DNA from 3 places in the Streptomyces sp. NPDC093261 genome. Region 2 is predicted to be linked to each of the others. Evidence: riboswitches for the same ligand, from Rfam matches in the RefSeq annotation. Region 2 holds a riboswitch; each other region holds the start of a gene.

Region 1 (6,383 bases), on a different contig from region 2:
ACCAGCTGGCCTCGTTCTCGGTGCCGGAGCCGCGCATGGCCGTGGTGACGCCGTTCGACAAGAGCGCGCTGCGCAACATCGAGCAGGCGATCCGCGACTCCGACCTGGGCGTCAACCCGAGCAATGACGGCAACATCATCCGCGTGGTGTTCCCCGAGCTCACCGAGGAGCGGCGCCGCGAGTACATCAAGGTCGCCAAGGGCAAGGGCGAGGACGCCAAGGTCGCGATCCGCTCCGTGCGCCGCAAGGCCAAGGACGCCATCGACAAGCTCGTCAAGGACGGCGAGGTCGGCGAGGACGAGGGCCGCCGTGCGGAGAAGGAGCTCGACGACACCACCGCGAAGTACGTCGCGCAGGTGGACGAGCTGCTCAAGCACAAGGAAGCGGAGCTCCTCGAGGTCTGATGAACGACTCTTCCTGGGGGGCGCCGCCACAGGCCGGGTACCGGGGGCCCAGCGACGCCGGATCGGCCCAGCGGACCGGTCCGGCGGGTCCCGCGTACGATGCGCATGACGCCCAGCAGACTCGCCCTGTGCCCATCGTGCCCGAGGTGCCCGCCCAAGGCGGAGACCAGGATGACGACCGGGGGGCCGCTCGGCTGAGCGGCCCCTTGTTCCGCGACGACCAGCCGCAGGCGCCGTCCCACTGGGCGGCCTCGCAGAATCCGGAGCCCATGCCCGACGCCCAGCAGCCGGCGCCCGCACCGCAGAAGAAGAGCGCGGGCCGTGACCTGGGCGCGGCCATAGGGGTCGGCGTCGGGCTCGGCGTGGTGATCGTCGTGTCGTTGTTCATCGTGAAGGCCGTGTTCGTCGGTGTCGTCGCGGTCGCCGTCGTGGTGGGCCTGTGGGAGCTGACGAAGCGGCTGGAGGAGCGCAAGGGCATCAAGGCGCCCCTCGTGCCGCTCGCGGTCGGCGGTGCGGCGATGGTCGTGGCCGGGTATGTGCGGGGCACTGAGGGCGCCTGGGTGGCGATGGCACTCACCGCGCTCGCGGTCCTGCTCTGGCGTATGACGGAACCCCCGGACGGCTATCTCAAGGACGTCACGGCGGGTGTCTTCGCGGCGTTCTACGTTCCGTTTCTGGCGACGTTCGTCGCCATGATGCTGACGGCCGACGACGGCCCGCAGCGCGTGCTGACCTTCCTGCTGCTGACGGTCGTCAGCGACACCGGCGCCTACGCGGTCGGCTGGCGGTTCGGCAGCCACAAGCTCGCTCCGCGCATCAGCCCCGGGAAGACCCGCGAGGGCCTCGTCGGTGCGGTGACCTTCGCCATGGGCGCGGGCGCGCTGTGCATGCAGTATCTGATCCACGACGGCTCGTGGTGGCAGGGCCTGCTGCTGGGTCTCGCGGTCGCCGCCAGCGCCACGCTGGGCGACCTGGGCGAGTCCATGATCAAGCGTGACCTGGGCATCAAGGACATGGGCACGCTGCTTCCGGGCCACGGCGGCATCATGGACCGGCTCGACTCACTGCTGCCGACCGCTCCGGTGGTCTGGCTGCTGCTCGTGCTTTTCGTCGGGAGCGGCTGAGGGATCGTTTCCCGTGCCGCTGCCGAGCGGTCCGCTCGCCGAGGGGCCGTCGTCCACAGGACGGCGGGCCCCTCGGCGTTCGGCCCCCACGCGGCCGTTAACCGTTGCCCGGCCGGCCCCCTCCCCGCCGGGCTTGGCCCCCGGGCCACACGAATGGATCTGCGACACTGGTAGGACCATGCCCAAGCCCGGAGAACTCACTTTCGTCGCGCCGCGCGGAGCCAAGACCCCGCCGCGGCATCTTGCCGATCTCACGCCCGCCGAGCGCAAGGAGGCGGTCGCCGCGGTCGGTGAGAAGCCGTTCCGCGCCAAGCAGCTCTCGCAGCACTACTTCGCGCGGTTCTCGCACGACCCGGAGCAGTGGACCGACATCCCCGCCTCCTCGCGCGCCCGGCTCCAGGAGGTGCTGCTCCCGGAGCTGATGACGGTCGTACGGCATCTGTCGACCGACCAGGACACCACCCGCAAGACGTTGTGGCGGCTCTTCGACGGGACGCTGGTGGAGTCCGTGCTCATGCGCTACCCGGACCGGGTCACGATGTGCATCAGCTCCCAGGCGGGCTGCGGTATGAACTGCCCCTTCTGTGCCACCGGTCAGGCCGGCCTCGACCGCAACCTGTCCACCGCGGAGATCGTGCACCAGATCGTGGACGGCATGCGGGCGCTGCGCGACGGCGAGATCCCCGGCGGACCGGCGCGGCTGTCCAACATCGTCTTCATGGGCATGGGCGAGCCCCTCGCCAACTACAAGCGCGTCGTCGGCGCCATCCGCGCCCTGACCGACCCCGCTCCGGACGGCCTCGGGCTCTCGCAGCGCGGGATCACCGTGTCGACCGTCGGGCTGGTGCCGGCCATCCACCGCTTCGCCGACGAGGGCTTCAAGTGCCGCCTCGCCATCTCCCTGCACGCGCCGGACGACGAGTTGCGCGACACCCTCGTGCCCGTCAACACGCGGTGGAAGGTGCGGGAGGTCCTCGACGCCGGGTTCGAGTACGTCGAGAAGTCCGGGCGCCGGCTGTCCATCGAGTACGCCCTGATCCGGGACATCAACGACCAGGCGTGGCGCGGTGACCGGCTCGGCCGGCTGCTCAAGGGCAGGCCCGTGCACGTCAATCTGATCCCGCTCAACCCGACGCCGGGTTCCCGGTGGACCGCGTCACGTCCCGAGGACGAGAAGGCGTTCGTCGAGGCGATCGCCGCCCATGGGGTGCCGGTGACCATCCGGGATACCCGGGGCCAGGAGATCGACGGAGCGTGTGGTCAGCTGGCCGCCACCGAGCGGTAGTCTGAAGGCCGTCCATATCTTCATATTCCGACAGGGGAGCGCCACAGCGCTGAGAGTGCGGGAGAGCCCGCAGACCCTCTGAACCTCGCCCAGGTCATTCTGGGTAGGGAGTTCGGTCTTCACTCGAGCTGTTGCGCCCTGCCCGGGACCCTTCGGGGCTCCCGGGCGGGGCCGCGTCTCTTCCTGGTCACCTCCAGGAGGAATTCAGTGAGCATCACCGGCAGGCAGTTCGCGGCCGTCGCCGTCGGGCTGGGCCTGGTCACGCTGTCCGCGTGCGGATCGTCCGGCCCCGCCGGCGGGAGCGGCGGCGATCCCAGGACCGTGACCCTCGTCAGCCACGAGTCGTGGGCCGCCTCCAAGAGCGTCATCGCGGCGTTCGAGAAGGAGTCCGGCTACCACGTCAAGGTCCTCACCGACGGCGACGCGGGCCAGGCCGTCAACAAGGCGATCCTCACCAAGGACAACCCCCAGGGCGACGTGCTCTTCGGCGTCGACAACACCCTGCTGTCCCGGGCGCTCGACAACGGCCTGTTCCAGCCGTACGCGGCCAAGGGCCTCGACCGGGTCGGCGCGCAGTACCAACTCGACAAGGACAGGCACCGGGTCACCCCGATCGACTACGGCGACATCTGCGTCAACTACGACAAGAAGTACTTCGCCGACCACAAGCTCGCCCCGCCTGCCTCCCTCGACGACCTCACCAAGCCCGCCTACAAAGACCTCCTCGTCACCGAGAACGCCGCCACGTCCTCCCCGGGCCTCGGCTTCCTGCTCGGCACCGCCGCCCGGTACGGCGACAACCGCTGGCAGGACTACTGGAAGAGGCTCAAGGACAACGGTGTGAAGGTGGTCGACGGCTGGGAGCAGGCATACGAGCAGGAGTTCTCCGGTTCGGCCGCGGGCCGCAAGGCGGGAGGCGACCGGCCGCTGGTCGTCTCCTACGCCTCCTCCCCGCCCGCAGAGGTCGTCTACGCCAAGCCGCGGCCCACGACCGCGCCGACCGGCGTCACGACGGGCACCTGCTTCCGCCAGATCGAGTTCGCGGGTCTGCTGAGCAACGCTCACAACCCCAAGGGCGCCAAGGCGTTCCTCGACTTCCTGATCAGCCGGAGGTTCCAGGAGGACATGCCGCTCAACATGTACGTCTACCCGGTCGTGCAGGGTGCGCGGGTGCCCGCCGAGTTCACCGCGTACGGGCCCGCGGCCAAGGACCCCGAGACCATGGCCCCGGCGAAGATAGCCGCCAACCGTGACCAGTGGGTCAGGTCGTGGACGTCGCTCGTACTGAAGTAGCCCCGAGGAACCGGGCGAACCGGGGCGGGGCCGCGCGCTTCGGGCTGATGGCCCTGCCCGTCGTGTTCTTCGGGGTCTTCTTCGCCTACCCCGTCGCCGCGATCGTCGCCCGCGGTCTGCGCGTCGACGGGGTGTGGCGCCTCGGGCGCCTGACGGAGGTGCTCGCCCAGGCCGACATCCGGCATGTGCTGTGGTTCACGACCTGGCAGGCTCTCGCCTCCACCGCTCTCACACTGCTGGTGGCGATGCCCGGGGCCTATGTCCTCGCCCGTCTGGACTTCCCCGGCAAGCAGGTACTCCGCGCGGTCGTCACCGTCCCGTTCGTACTGCCCACGGTGGTCGTCGGCACGGCCTTCCTGGCGCTCGTCGGCCGCGGCGGGCTTCTCGACGACCTGTGGGGCGTCCGCCTCGACACGACCGTGTGGGCGATCCTGCTCGCGCATGTCTTCTTCAACTACGCGGTCGTCGTTCGCACGGTCGGCGGTCTGTGGGCGCAGCTCGACCCGCGCCAGGAGGAGGCCGCACGGGTGCTCGGCGCCTCCCGCGCCGCGGCCTGGCGGACGGTGACGCTGCCCGCCCTCGGTCCGGCCGTGGCCGCCGCCGCCCTCATGGTCTTCCTGTTCACCTTCACCTCGTTCGGTGTGGTGCAGATCCTGGGCGGCCCCACCTTCTCCACTTTGGAGGTGGAGATCTACCGGCAGACCTCGGAGATCTTCGACCTGTCCACGGCCGCCGTGCTGACGATCGTGCAGTTCGTGGCGGTGGGCGCGATCCTCGGGGTGCACGCCTGGAGCGTGCGCCGCCGGGAGAGCGCGCTACGGCTGGTGGATGCGTCCCGCACGGCGCGCAGGCCGCGCGGGGCGGGCCAGTGGGCGCTGCTCGGCTCGGTCCTCGCCACCGTCGCCGTGCTGCTCGTCCTGCCGCTCGCCGTGCTCGTCGGCCGGTCGCTGGACGCACCCGGGTTCGCGTACTACGAGGCCCTGACGCACTCGGACGACGGGACCTTCCTCGTCGCGCCGATCAACGCGATCGGCAACTCGCTCGCCTACGCCGTCGCCGCCACCGTCATCGCCGTGCTGATCGGCTCCCTCGCCGCCGCGGCCCTCGCCCGCCGGGACGCCGGCCGCCTGGTGAGGGGCCTCGACGCGCTGCTGATGCTGCCGCTGGGCGTGTCCGCCGTGACCGTCGGCTTCGGGTTCCTGATCTCGCTGGACAAGCCGCCGCTGGATCTGCGCGGTTCCTGGATCCTGGTGCCGCTCGCGCAGGCGCTGGTGGGCGCCCCCTTCGTCGTACGCACCATGCTGCCCGTGCTGCGCGCCGTGGACGAGCGGCTGCGGGAGGCGGCGACCGTGCTCGGGGCCTCGCCCTGGCGGGTGTGGCGGGAGGTCGACCTGCCGATCGTGCGGCGGGCGCTGCTGATCGCGGCCGGGTTCGCGTTCGCCGTCTCCCTGGGCGAGTTCGGGGCGACCGTGTTCATCGCCCGGCCCGACAACCCCACGCTGCCCGTCGCGGTGGCGCGGCTGCTCGCACGGCCCGGCGACCTCAACTACGGCCAGGCGATGGCCCTTTCGACGATCCTGATGGTGGTGTGCGCGGTGGCGCTGCTGGTCCTGGAGAGGCTGCGAACCGATCGGACGGGGGAGTTCTGACGATGCTCAGGCTTGAGCGGGCGACCGTACGCTATGGCGGCACCACCGCGCTCGACGGAGTCGACCTCCAGGTCGCCGAGCACCAGGTGGTGTGTGTGCTCGGGCCCAGCGGCGGCGGAAAGTCGACGCTGCTGCGGACCGTCGCCGGGCTGCAACCGCTCGACTCCGGGCGGGTGTTCCTCGACGGCCGCGATCTGAGCGGGGTGCCCGCGCACCGGCGCGGCGTGGGGCTGATGTTCCAGGACCACCAGCTGTTCCCGCAGCGGGACGTGGGCGGAAACGTCGCCTTCGGGCTGCGGATGCGGGGTGCCCCGCGCGGCGAACGGGACGGGCGCGTCAGGGAGTTGCTGGACCTCGTCGGGCTGCCGGGGTCCGCCGGACGGGCCGTCGCCGCGCTCTCCGGTGGTGAGCAGCAGCGGGTCGCGCTCGCCCGTGCGCTCGCTCCACGGCCCCGGCTGCTGATGCTGGACGAGCCCCTGGGCCAGCTCGACCGGTCGCTGCGCGAGCGCCTGGTCGTCGAACTGCGGGAGCTGTTCGGCCGGTTGGGCACGACCGTGCTCGCGGTCACCCACGACCAGGGCGAGGCCTTCGCGCTCGCGGACCGGGTCGTGGTGATGCGCGAGGGGCG
Region 2 (6,383 bases):
TCGGATTCGTCATTCTGCTGCTGTTCAAGGTGCTGCTCTTCGTCGCCCTGGTGGGCGGGCTGATCTACGTCGTACGGAAGTTCATGTCGAGTTCGTCGTCACGCGGCGACTGGTGAGCCACCCGGAGCGCATCGAGTCGGGTGCGACTCCGGACGGCGGCACGGGGCGGGACCGGCGGTCGGCAAAGGTCCGCCGGTAACAGGAACCTGACGTTCCCTCGGGCGGGGGAAGTTTTCCCGGTGACGCCATCGACGGCCGGTGGGAGGCCGTTAAAGTCCGGAGCCCGGCGCGCGGCAGGACCCGCGCGCGGTGCATCCGCCTCCCGTGTTCTCCCACGGGAGGACCACTTCGTGCTCCGGGAGTGACCTTTGGCCACGGTTGGCACCGCACCCGCACACTCGACCGCCCCGCCCGCGCAGCGGCGCACCTCGCCGGCGGAGGAGGACCTGCCGCCCGCGCCGGCGCAGTCCACCACCCTGATCGGGTCGGTGCAGCGGGCGATGCGGCTGCTGGAAGCCGTCGCCGACCATGAGTACGGTGCCCCCGCCAAGCAGTTGGCCCGGGAGGTCGGCCTGGCGCTTCCCACGGCGTATCACCTTCTGCGCACCCTGACCCACGAGGGGTATCTGCGCCGGGAGAAGGGCCTGTTCTTCCTCGGGGAGGCCGCCGAGCGGCTGAGCGGCAGCGCGACCCAGCAGAAACGTCGCGGCATGGTGCACGACGCGCTCGCACAATGGCGTGATTCGATCGGTGCGCCCGTCTACTACGCGGTCTACCGCGAGGGTGAGATCGAGGTCCTCGGAGTTGCCGACAGTCCGGGCCTCCCGGCGGCCGAGGAGTGGGCCGACTTCCGGGAGACCGGGCACGCCCACGCGCTCGGTCAGTGCCTGTTGTCACAGCTCGACGAGGAGGCCCGGCGGAATCATCTCGACCGCTATCCGGTGCAGCCGATCACCCCGTACACGCTGCGTGACAACCGCAGCCTGCTGCGTCGTCTGGAGCACCTCGAAGGGACGGAACCGGTCGTCGAGCGCCAGGAGTACGCGCTCGGCACGGCCTGCGCCGCGGTGCCCCTCACCACCGGCGCGACCGCGGCCGCAGTGGCCCTCTCCCTGCCCTCCCACCAGGCCGACCGGCTGCTGCCGGCGGCCCGTCGGCTGCAGGCGGAGATCGGCAGGCTGACAGGGACACTCGCCCTCTCTATCAGCATCTGAAAACTCACTCCTTGTGATCTGCTGTGTACGTTCAGCAAACTTCCCCCAGGTGTCAGGGGATCATTCCTGGCCAGTCGACGGCTACTGACGGGGTAGACGATGCGCGAGTCGGTGCAGGCAGAGGTCATGATGAGCTTTCTCGTGTCCGAGGAGCTCTCCTTCCGCATTCCGGTGGAGCTGTGTTACGAGACCTGTGATCCCTATGCGGTGCGGTTGACCTTCCATCTGCCCGGCGACGCCCCCGTGACCTGGGCGTTCGGTCGCGAACTGCTGGTGGACGGGGTGGGCCGGCCGTGCGGCGACGGCGATGTGCACATCGCGCCCGCCGAGCCGGACACCTTCGGCGATGTGCTGATCCGGCTCCAGGTGGGCAGCGACCGGGCGCTGTTCCGGTCGGGCGCGGTGCCCCTGGTCGCGTTCCTCGATCGCACCGACAAACTGGTGCCCCTCGGGCAGGAGGGCTCCCTCGCCGACTTCGACGCCCATCTGGACGAGGCGCTGGACCGGATCCTGGCGGAGGAACAGAGCGCGGGCTGAGACCGCACGGCGCCGTAACGGTTCCTCACGCCGTGACGGTTCCTCGCGGACGGTACCGGCGCGGTGAGATGCCGTAACGCTTCTGCGGAGGTTCTCCGGGAAGTCTCAGTGCTTGCGGCGGCGCCCCCTCCCCCCGCGGGCCGGGACGGGAGCCGGGGCGGCGTCGGCCGTGCTCGAGCGGCGGTCCGCCGAAACGACGGCGGCCGCCAGGACCGTCGTCACCGGCACCGAGGCGACCAGCCCGATCGAGCCGACCAGCGTACGCACGATCTCCTCTGCGACCAGCTCGCTGCCCGCGACCGAGACCACGCTGCTCTGCGCGATCGAGAACAGCAGGAGCAGGGGCAGGGCCGCGCCCGCGTACGCCAGAACGAGCGTGTTGACGACCGAGGCGATGTGGTCGCGGCCGATGCGGATGCCCGCACGGTACAGACCGCGCCAGCCCATCGAGGGGTTGGCCTCGTGCAGCTCCCAGACCGCGGACGTCTGGGTGACGGTCACGTCGTCGAGGACGCCGAGGGAACCGATGATGACCCCGGCGAGCAGCAGACCGCTCATGTCGATGTGCGGGTACAGACCGTGGATCAGTCCGGTGTTGTCGTCCGTGTTGCCGGTCAGCGCGGCCCAGCCGATGAACTTCGAGCCGAGGAGGCCGATCAGCGACAGGGAGACGAGCGTGCCCAGTACCGCCACGGAGGTGCGGGCCGAGAGGCCGTGGCACATATAGAGGGCGATCAGCATGATGGCGCTCGACCCGACCACGGCCACGAGCAGAGGATTCGAGCCCTGGAGGATCGCGGGCAGGATGAAGAGGCTGAGCAGCAGGAAGCTGACGGCCAGCGCGACGAGGGCCATGACGCCGCGCATCCGGCCCACGACCACCACCGCCACGGCGAAGATGCCGGCGAGCAGGGCCATGGGGAACTTGCGGTCCACATCGGTCACGGAGTACTGGAGATCCTTGGGCGCGGAGGGCTCGTACGCGGCCACGACCTTCTCGCCCTCGTGCAACTGCCGTGACTGGTCCGGCTGGACGATCTCCGTGAACGTACGGCCCGTGTCCTTGCCCGTGTCGACACGGACGGTCGCCTTCTTGCAGGTGCCGGCCGCCGTCTGCGGGGTCGATGAGTCGCCGGTGAGGGAGGTGTCGCCGACCGGACCCCCACCCGAGGCGTTCACGGACTTGCAGTCCACCGCCACGACCCTGGTGACCGTGGCCTGCTGGGTCTGCCGGTCGAAGCCGACGCCGGAGCGCTTGTGCGAGGGAACACCCCCGGGCCACAGCACCACGAGACCGACGATGACCGCCGCGGTGAACGGGATGAGGATCGCGGCGATGACCCTGCGCAGATGGCGTGACACGGGGGCCGCGGGGCCGTGGCTGTGACTGTGGGAGTGGCCGTGTCCACCTACGGACCCATCGCCGTGGCCGGCGCCGGGCCCATGGCCATGGCCGTCTCCGGGGCTCTGTTTGTCGCCCGGGCCATGGTGGTGTGGCGGCTCGGACGGTGGGTGCGAGGGGTGATGCTGTGTAGGGGGCACCGCCCGATCATCGCAAGAACGGGTGAGGCCCACTGTTCAGCCCGCCTAATTAGACGCTAGCGTGAAGGGACTTTTGCACGCGCGGGAGCTCGGAGCACCGGGCTGAGAGGGCGCTGACCTCCGCAGACGCGATGTTTCACGTGGAACATCAGCGAGCGGAGACGGCTGCGCCGACCGCTGAACCTGTTACCGGGTAATGCCGGCGTAGGGAGTAGGTCTTATGACCGTCAAGGACGTACGCACGCCTGCCTCCGCTCAAGGGGAAGAGCCTCAGGAGGCCGGGAAGTCCATCGGCTGGCACAAGGCGTATATCGAAGGCTCGCGCCCCGATCTGCGGGTGCCCGTTCGTCAAGTGCATCTCACCAACGGGCAGTCGGTCAGCCTGTACGACACCTCCGGCCCGTACACCGATCCAGTCGCCGAGACCGACGTCCGCCGGGGACTTGCGCCGCTGCGGGAGAACTGGATCATCGCCCGCGGCGACACCGAGGAGTACGCGGGCCGCCCCGTCCGTCCCGAGGACGACGGGATCAGGCACACCTCGCCGCGCGGCGGCCTGCGCAATCTCGACGCGGTGTTCCCGGGGCGCCCGCGTCAGCCGCGCCGCGGGCGTGAGGGCAGCGCGGTGACGCAGCTCGCCTACGCGCGCCGCGGGGAGGTCACGCCGGAGATGGAGTTCGTGGCTCTCCGGGAGAACGTGTCGCCCGAGGTCGTCCGGGAGGAGATCGCGGCGGGCCGCGCGGTGCTGCCGGCCAACGTCAACCACCCGGAGATCGAGCCGATGATCATCGGCAAGCGGTTCCTGGTGAAGGTCAACGCCAATATCGGCAACTCCGCGGTCACCTCCTCCATCGAGGAGGAGGTCGAGAAGATGACCTGGGCGACCCGCTGGGGCGCCGACACGGTCATGGACCTGTCCACCGGCCGCAATATCCACACCACCCGTGAGTGGGTGTTGCGCAACTCCCCCGTACCGATCGGCACGGTGCCGCTCTATCAGGCGCTCGAGAAGGTCGACGGCAAGGCCGAGGAACTGACCTGGGAGATCTACAAGGACACGGTCATCGAGCAGGCCGAACAGGGTGTGGACTACATGACGGTCCACGCGGGCGTGCGCCTGGCGTATGTACCGCTGACGGCGAGCCGCAAGACCGGCATCGTCTCGCGCGGCGGTTCGATCATGGCGGCGTGGTGCCTCGCCCACCACAAGGAGTCGTTCCTGTACGAGAACTTCGAGGAACTCTGCGAGATCCTCGCGGCCTATGACGTCACCTACTCGCTGGGCGACGGTCTGCGGCCCGGTTCGATCGCGGACGCCAACGACGAGGCGCAGTTCGCGGAACTGCGCACCCTCGGGGAACTCGGCCGTGTCGCCAGGCGTTTCCACGTACAGACGATGATCGAGGGCCCGGGACACGTCCCGATGCACAAGATCAAGGAGAACATCGATCTGCAGCAGGAGATCTGCGATGAGGCTCCGTTCTATACGCTCGGTCCGCTGACCACGGACGTCGCGCCGGCCTACGACCACATCACCTCCGGCATCGGTGCCGCCATGATCGCCTGGTGGGGCACGGCCATGCTCTGCTACGTCACACCCAAGGAGCACCTGGGCCTACCCAACCGTGACGACGTCAAGACCGGCGTCATCACCTACAAGATCGCCGCCCACGCGGCCGATCTCGCCAAGGGGCACCCGGGCGCGCAGGAGTGGGACGACGCGCTGTCGGACGCGCGCTTCGAGTTCCGCTGGGAGGACCAGTTCAACCTGGCCCTCGATCCGGACACGGCTCGCGACTTCCACGACGAGACCCTCCCCGCAGAGCCCGCCAAGACGGCCCACTTCTGCTCGATGTGCGGTCCGAAGTTCTGCTCCATGAAGATCAGCCAGGACATCGCGGAGCGGTTCGGCGGTGCGGTGACTGAGGGGGCGACGGCGCAGGAGGTCGCCGAGGGGATGCTCCAGAAGTCGAAGGAGTTCGCGGCGGGCGGGAACCGGGTGTATCTGCCGATCGCGGAGTGACCTTCCCGGGCGTCCTGAGCCCGCACGGCCCGGTGCCGGGGCGGGCCCAGGCGGAGGTTCCGGCCCGCGCTCCTTGGTGAGAGGCGGGCCGGGCTACGACGGGGGTGGTTCGGAGCGTGTCCGCTCCGGGTGAGGGCTCGGAGGCGGCCGCGTCGCCGCTGCTGATCGACTCGGCCGGCGGGCTGCCGGCCGAGTCCGTTACTCCGGCTGGTGGTCCGGGCCCCCGAAGTCCGGGCTGGTGAAGTCCGGGCTGCTGAAGGTGGGGCGCGGGCCGGCGGCAGGACCGCTGTCGGGGCTGCTGAAGCCTGGGCGGTCGTAGCCGAGGTGCGGGATGCGGCTGGGGGTCGGTTCGGGTGCCTTCCGGTTCATCGCGGCCGTGCCCGGTTCGGCGAGGGCCTCGCGGAGGAACGGCAGGATGCCGCGCTCCAGCAGGGCCTCGTGCCAGGCCTCCCGTGCCCGGGTCACCTCCGTGATCAACTTGCTCTGGGCTTCCGCGTTCTGGGCCGATGAGCTGTTGCGCAGGGCGGTGAGCAGCAGACCGGTCGCGGCGACCAGGATCGCCGCCGCGGTCACCGCGCCGAAGACCCACCCGGTGGTCAGGAGGGTCCGGGCGAACGCCTGGTCGGGGTTGACCATCTTGAGGATGTAGCCCACGAGCAGGAAGATCGCCGCCGCGGCACCGGCGAGGAAGGGGGCGAGAACCGCGACCACGGCACCGGCTCCGGCGCTCGCCGCGGCCTCCCCCACTGCGGCGGCGAGCCCCTGGCCGTCCGCCTCCGGTTCCGTGGAGTCGCCGTCGTCGGTGTTTTCCTGGACGGGCGGGGCGGCCGGCGCCGGACGGCGCAGCTCCTCCCGCACCTTCACATAGTGCTGGTATTCGGCGGCTGCCGCCGCGGTGATGAGGGCGGTGGCGTTCAGCGCCATGGTGCGCAGCTGTTCGGAGTTCAGCCGCTGTCCGACAGCGGCCGGATCCGGGTGCTGTGGTGCGGAGCGCAGCGCCTCACCGAGGATCCGCTCGTAGTCCTGGCGGTCCTCGCTCAGCAGGTGCCGCGGAACGCTGTTCATGT
Region 3 (6,383 bases), on a different contig from region 2:
CGCGGCAAGGACGAGCGCGAGCAGCCGGCGGGGGCGCGCGGAGCGCCCGGCGGGCTCGGACGGCGGGGTCTGGAGCACGCTCGTCCGGTTGACCACGGCCGTGTCGCGGGCGGGGTCCCCGGGCCCCTCGGGGTCGCCGTGCACCGGGCGGACCGGCACCAGGCGCGGGATCACGCTCGTACGGTCCCCCGAGCTGTCGTGCTCCGCGGCGAGGGCCCCCGGCGGTACGGCGTCCAGCTGCTCCGCGGTGAGCGTGCTGCGCGCGTCGAGCACCTCGCCGAGGAGCGCCACCGCGTCGTCGGGACGCAGCTCGGGACTGCGGGCGGTCGCCGCCGTGACCAGTTCGTCGAGCTCGATCGCCAGCCCCGGCACGGCGTCCGACGGCGGCGGCACATCCTCGTTCAGATGCTGGTAGAGCACCTGGGCGGGGGAGTCGCCGCCGTGCGGCTTGGCGCCGGTCAGCATCTCGTACAGGACCACCCCGCAGGCGTACACGTCGACCCGGGGGTCGGCCGTGCCGTGTTCCATCTGCTCGGGGGCGAGGTAGGAGACGGTGCCGAGGACCGCGCCCGTGGTGTTCGTGACGGTGTCGACGGCCCGGACGAGGCCGAAGTCGGCCACCTTGACCCGGCCGTCGTCGCCTATCAGGACGTTCTCCGGCTTCATGTCGCGGTGCACGAACCCGGCGCGGTGCGCGGCGCCCAGCGCGGCCAGCACCGGCTCCAGGATGTCCAGGGCGGCGCGCGGCTGGAGCGCCCCCCGCTCGCGCAGCACGTCCCGCAGGGTGCAGCCCGCGATGTACTCCATGGCGAGGTAGACGTAGGACCCGTCGGTGCCCTGGTCGAACACCTGCACCACATTGGGGTGGGCCAGGCGCGCCACCGACTTGGCCTCGCGGATGAAGCGCTCCACGAAGGACGCGTCGGCGGCCAGCGCCGGGTGCATCACCTTGAGCGCGAGGACCCGGTCGAGGCGGGTGTCCAGGGCCCGGTAGACCGTGGCCATCCCGCCGATCGCGATCCGCGCGTCGACGCGATAGCGGCCGTCGAGCACCTGCCCGACGAGAGGGTCCTGAAGGGTCGTATCCACGCAGGTGAGTCTACGAGGGACCACGGTCGGTCCCCTCGTTTGCCGCTGCCGGGGGGTATGACTGCAGCCGAGCTGTGACGCACGCCGCACTCGGCCCCCGCCCGGCGGACGGCCGTGCCCGCCCTCAGAAGGCGGGCCGCTCCGGGTCCAGGCGCGCCATGCCCTCCGTCGGCGACGACGGCTCCGCGAAGTGCCGGCGCGGGATGCGCCCCGCCCGCCGGGCCAGCCGGCCCGCCTCCACCGCGTGCCGCATCGCCTCCGCCATCAGGACCGGCTCCTGCGCGCGGGTGACCGCCGAGGCGAGCATCACGCCCGCGCACCCCAGTTCCATCGCCAGGGCCACGTCCGAGGCCGTGCCCGCGCCCGCGTCCAGGATCACCGGCACGCGCGCGTGCTCCACGATCAGCTGGAAGTTGTGCGGATTGCGGATGCCGAGCCCGGAGCCGATCGGCGAGCCGAGCGGCATGATCGCGGCGCAGCCGACGTCCTCCAGCTTCCGGGCGAGGACCGGGTCGTCGTTCGTGTACGGCAGTACCGTGAAACCGTCGTCGACCAGGGTCTCGGCCGCGTCCAGCAGCTCGATCGGGTCGGGCAGCAGGGTGCGCTCGTCGGCGATGACCTCCAGCTTCACCAGATCCGTGCCGAGAGCCTCGCGCGCGAGACGCGCGGTGAGCACCGCCTCACCCGCGGTGAAGCAGCCCGCCGTGTTGGGCAGCACCCGGATCCCGAGCCGGTCGAGCACGGACAGCACCGAGCCGTGCACCGAGGCGTCGACGCGGCGCATCGCGACCGTCGTCAGCTCCGTGCCGGACGCCACCAGCGCCCGCTCCATGACCTCGAGGCTCGGCGCGCCGCCGGTCCCCATGATCAGCCGGGACGAGAACGTCGTGCCACCGAGGACGAAGGGATCGTCGGCCATGATCAGCCTCCTTGGACGGCGGTGAGGACCTCGACGCGATCGCCCTCCCGGAGCGGTGTCGACGGCCACTGCGTACGCGGGACGACGGTTTCGTTGAGGGCGGCGGCCACACCCGAGGGGGCCGCGGTCAGGACCCGTACGACGGCGTCGAGTGCCGTGCCGGGAGCGAACTGGCGGGACTCTCCGTTGACACAGATGTTCATGCGGGCTGCTCCGTGAGCGCGGTGGCGGCGAACCGCCGGGGGGTGAAGGGCCGTGCCTCGTCCGGGAGGTCGCCCGTGGTCAGGACATGAGCCATGACATCGCCGGTCACCGGGGTGAGCAGGACGCCGTTGCGGTAGTGCCCGGTGGCCAGCAGCAGGCCGTCCAGCTCGGTCGGTCCGAGCAGCGGCGCGTTGTCCGGGGAGCCCGGGCGCAGTCCGGCCCGGGTCTCGGTGAGCGGCAGCTCCGTGATGCCGGGGACCAGCTCGTGCGCGTCGCGCAGCAGCTCGTACACCCCTCCCGCGGTGACCGTCGTGTCCCAGCCCAGCTCCTCGCTGGTGGCGCCGACCACCAGCTCGCCGTTCTCGCGGGGCACCAGGTAGACGTGGCCGCCGCGGACGACAGCGCGCACGGTGCGGTTCAGGAACGGGGCGTACCGCTTCGGCACGGTCAGCCGCACCACCTGCCCCTTCACGGGGCGTACGGGCGGCAGCACCTCGTCGGGCACCCCCGCGAGCTGCCCGCTGAGACTGCCCGCCGCGAGTACGACCTGTTCCGCGGGGAGGTCGGTGCCGTCGGCGGTCCGGACTCCGGCGGCCCGCTCCCGCACCACCGTCAGCCGCTCGGCCCAGCTTCGGTGGAAGGCGACCCCGGCCCGTTCACACGCCGTGACCAGGGCCGCGACCAGCCGTCGCGGGTCGATCTGGTGGTCGCCGTCGACCTTGAGGCCGCCGCGCACCCCGGGGGCGAGCATCGGCTCCAGGCGCCGGCACTCGCGTCCGCTCAGCCATTCCGACGCAAGGCCGGAGCGCTGCTGCAGGGCATGCAGGTCCCGCAGATGGGCGCGGTCGTCGGCGTCCAGGGCGACGGCGAGCGTGCCGCACCGGCGGTATCCGAGATCCCGGCCGGTGGCCTCGGTCAGCTCGGCGGCGAAGTCCGGGTAGCGCCGTGCCGACTCCAGATTGAGCGCGAGCAGCGTCTGCTCGCCGTAGTGCAGTTCGGTGACGGCGGCGAGCATCCCCGCGGCCACCTGGGCGGCGCCGCCGCCCGGGGCGGGATCGACCACGGTCGTGGCGAGCCCGCGCTGCGCGGCACGCCAGGCCGTGACGAGTCCGATGATCCCGCCCCCGACGACGAGGACGTCCGAGGTACGCATGGGCGACATGGGCGGTCAGCCCCCTCCCTTCGCCGGCATGATCCGGATCAGGTTCGTACGGTCGGAGGCCGCCAGCCTCCCTCTCAGCCCGGTGCGTCCGGGCTCCCGCGAGTGCTTGTACGGGGGCCACCCTAGTCCGTGCCCGTCCGCGCCGGTAAGGGAGCCTCCCGGGGGTCGAGGTTGTGACGTGCCGCGGCGGGTAGGCGCAGGGAGGACCGCCCCGGTTCCCGGCGGACACGGTTGGGGCAGGTCGCGGCAGGCAGCGGGACGAGTGCTGTGCAGCAGGTCACTCAGCATGCCCGCTGACTGACACATTGTCAGTTGGCTAGGGTGATCAGGTGAGCGAGCAGACGCAGGAACGGGGCGATTCGGCACGGCGCGTCGTCGTCGTGGGTGCGGGCATGGCCGGGGTGCAGACCGCGGTCGCGTTGCGCGAACAGGGGTTCACCGGCGGGGTGACGCTGATCGGGGCGGAGCCGCACCAGCCCTACGACAGGCCGCCGCTGTCCAAGGCCGTGCTGCTCGGCAAAGCCGAGGGCTCCGCCTTCGACGTCGACTTCCAGGCCCTGGGCATCGAGCTGCGGCTGGGCTGCGAGGTGATCGGGCTGCGCCCCGGCGACCATGAGCTGGACACCGTCGAGGGCCCCGTCCCGTACGACGTGCTCGTGCTCGCCACCGGAGCGGAACCGATCCAGCTCCCGGGCGCGGAAGGCGTCCCCGGGGTGCATCTGCTGCGCACGCTGGACGATGCCGAGCGGCTGCGGCCGGTCCTCGCCGACCAGCACGACATCGTGGTGGTGGGCGCGGGCTGGATCGGCGCCGAGTTCGCCACCGCGGCGCGCGAGGCGGGCTGTGCGGTGACCGTGGTGGAGGCCGCGGACCGGCCGCTCGCGGGCGCGCTGCCCGCGGAGGTCGCCGCGCCGATGGCGGCCTGGTACGCGGACAGCGGGGCCGAACTGATCACCCACGCGCGTGTGGACCGCATCGAGCCGGGGGCCGTGGTGCTCGACGACGGGTCCCGGGTGCCCGCGGGCGCGGTGGTCGTGGGCATCGGAGCGCGCCCGGCCACCGCGTGGCTCGCCGGCTCGGGCATCGAGCTGGGGGCGCACGGGGAAGTGCTCGCCGACGAGCATCTGCGCACGTCGGTGCCGGACGTGTACGCGGTCGGGGACTGCGCGTCCTTCCCCTCGGGGCGGTATGAGCAGCGCCTGCTGGTTCACCACTGGGACAACGCCCTCCAGGGCCCGCGCACGGTGGCCGCGAACATCATCGGGGAGACGCCGATGGCGTACGACCCCGTGCCGTACTTCTGGTCGGAGCAGTTCGGCCGCTTCGTGCAGTACGTCGGCCACCACGCCTCGGCCGACACCACCGTCTGGCGCGGGAACCCGCAGGGCGCCGCCTGGGCGGTGTGCTGGCTGCGCTCGGGCCGCCTGGTGGGCCTGCTGGCGGTGGGCCGGCCCCGGGACCTGGCGCAGGGCCGCCGCCTGATCGAATCGGGCACCCCGATGGACGCCGACCTGCTGGCGGACCCCTCGCGCCCGCTGAAGGAGGCGTCGGCGTAGGGGCACGGACCGGGTGGTCCGTCCGGGCCCGCGCATCCCCCCGTTCGCGGGACGCCCGGGGTCCCCCGTGTCCACCGCCGGAGGCAACCGGCACTCCGCCGGAGGTGCCCCGCTTCCGACTGTCAGTCCGGGATGGCACGCTTGATCCCGTGACCGAGATTGACGCAAAGATCGATGCTCTCGTCCCCGCCTGGCTCACCGTCCCCGACATCGCCGAAGCACTCGGCGTCGAGGTGACCCGCGTGCGGCAGCTGGTCAAGGAGGGCCAGCTCATCGCCGTACGCCGTGGCGAGAACCGCGCACTGCACGTCCCCGCCGCCTTCATCGACGGGGACAAGGTTGTCAAGGGCCTGTCCGGGACCCTGACCCTGCTGCGGGACGACGGCTTCACGGTCGAAGAGATGATCGAGTGGCTGTTCACCTCCGACCCGACCCTGCCCGGCACCCCCGCGCAGGCCCTCAGGGAGAATCGCGGCACGGAGGTGAAGCGCCGCGCGCAGGCGCTCGCCGTCTGATCCGACCGAGAACAACCGTCCGGCGTACGGGCCGCGGGTCCACGGACCCCGGCCCGAGTCCGACCGTGCCCGCCGCGGCCCGTACGCCACCGACCCCGGGGAACCCACCGTGCCCGACATCGCCCGCTCCGCCCGGCTCGCCGACGCCCGCGTCTATCTGTGCACGGACGCCCGCGCACGCCAGGGTGACCTCGCCGAGTTCCTCGACGCGGTCCTGGCCGGCGGCGTGGACATCGTGCAGCTGCGCGACAAGGGCATGGAGGCGGCCGAGGAACTGGAGTACCTGAAGGTCTTCGCCGACGCCTGCGCCCGCCACGGCAGGCTGCTGGCGGTGAACGACCGGGCGGACGTGGCCCACGCGGCCGCCTCGGACGTCCTGCACCTCGGCCAGGGCGACCTCCCCGTCCCCGCCGCCCGCGCCATCCTCGGCGACGATGTCCTCATAGGCCGCTCAACGCACTCCGTGGCGGAGGCCGAGTCCGCCGCCGTCCAGGACGGAGTGGACTACTTCTGCACAGGCCCCTGCTGGCCCACCCCCACCAAGCCCGGTCGCCCCGCCCCCGGCCTCGACCTGGTCCGGCACACCGCCGCGCTGGGCACCGACCGGCCGTGGTTCGCCATCGGGGGCATCGACCTCGGCAATCTGGACCAGGTGCTGGAGGCCGGTGCCCGCCGGGTGGTCGTGGTCCGTGCGATCACGGAGGCCGACGACCCGGGTGCGGCGGCGGCGGAGTTGGCCAAGCGGCTGCGGACGGCGTAGGGCGGCTACGCGTCACGTGGAGCGCCCGCGGGCGGCGTAGGCGGCTGCGGACGGCGCGCTACGGCCGGCTCGTCGCCCCGATCGGGTGACGGTGTCCGACTGGTGGACAACAGCGCGACAATTCAGGCAAATCTCCGTCGCCCGGTTGGGGGACCGCCTTCCCCTGGCTAACCTGCGA

Evidence for each region. Region 2 has a riboswitch for thiamine pyrophosphate ahead of thiC (phosphomethylpyrimidine synthase ThiC). Riboswitches for the same ligand answer to the same signal wherever they lie in the genome.
Region 1: linked by a shared signal. The riboswitch ahead of ACIP94_RS32525 (thiamine ABC transporter substrate binding subunit) and the one ahead of thiC (phosphomethylpyrimidine synthase ThiC) in region 2 are both predicted to bind thiamine pyrophosphate.
Region 3: linked by a shared signal. The riboswitch ahead of thiO (glycine oxidase ThiO) and the one ahead of thiC (phosphomethylpyrimidine synthase ThiC) in region 2 are both predicted to bind thiamine pyrophosphate.

Annotation. Positions count from the first base shown of each region.
Region 1 is NZ_JBIVNO010000022.1:70,681-77,063, forward strand. Features, by position in the region: gene frr (ribosome recycling factor) at 1-404, shown strand, start outside; gene ACIP94_RS32515 (phosphatidate cytidylyltransferase) at 404-1,528, shown strand; gene rlmN (23S rRNA (adenine(2503)-C(2))-methyltransferase RlmN) at 1,707-2,813, shown strand; TPP riboswitch at 2,836-2,941, shown strand; gene ACIP94_RS32525 (thiamine ABC transporter substrate binding subunit) at 3,027-4,106, shown strand; gene ACIP94_RS32530 (ABC transporter permease) at 4,082-5,755, shown strand; gene ACIP94_RS32535 (ABC transporter ATP-binding protein) at 5,758-6,383, shown strand, end outside.
Region 2 is NZ_JBIVNO010000003.1:516,167-522,549, forward strand. Features, by position in the region: gene ACIP94_RS11440 (DUF5326 family protein) at 1-116, shown strand, start outside; gene ACIP94_RS11445 (IclR family transcriptional regulator) at 369-1,214, shown strand; gene ACIP94_RS11450 (SsgA family sporulation/cell division regulator) at 1,314-1,751, shown strand; gene ACIP94_RS11455 (YibE/F family protein) at 1,857-3,326, opposite strand; TPP riboswitch at 3,365-3,521, shown strand; gene thiC (phosphomethylpyrimidine synthase ThiC) at 3,514-5,316, shown strand; gene ACIP94_RS11465 (hypothetical protein) at 5,515-6,383, opposite strand, start outside.
Region 3 is NZ_JBIVNO010000001.1:364,733-371,115, reverse strand. Features, by position in the region: gene pknB (Stk1 family PASTA domain-containing Ser/Thr kinase) at 1-1,089, opposite strand, end outside; gene ACIP94_RS01720 (thiazole synthase) at 1,214-2,008, opposite strand; gene thiS (sulfur carrier protein ThiS) at 2,011-2,211, opposite strand; gene thiO (glycine oxidase ThiO) at 2,208-3,374, opposite strand; TPP riboswitch at 3,373-3,484, opposite strand; gene ACIP94_RS01705 (NAD(P)/FAD-dependent oxidoreductase) at 3,704-4,930, shown strand; gene ACIP94_RS01700 (Rv2175c family DNA-binding protein) at 5,080-5,445, shown strand; gene thiE (thiamine phosphate synthase) at 5,555-6,205, shown strand.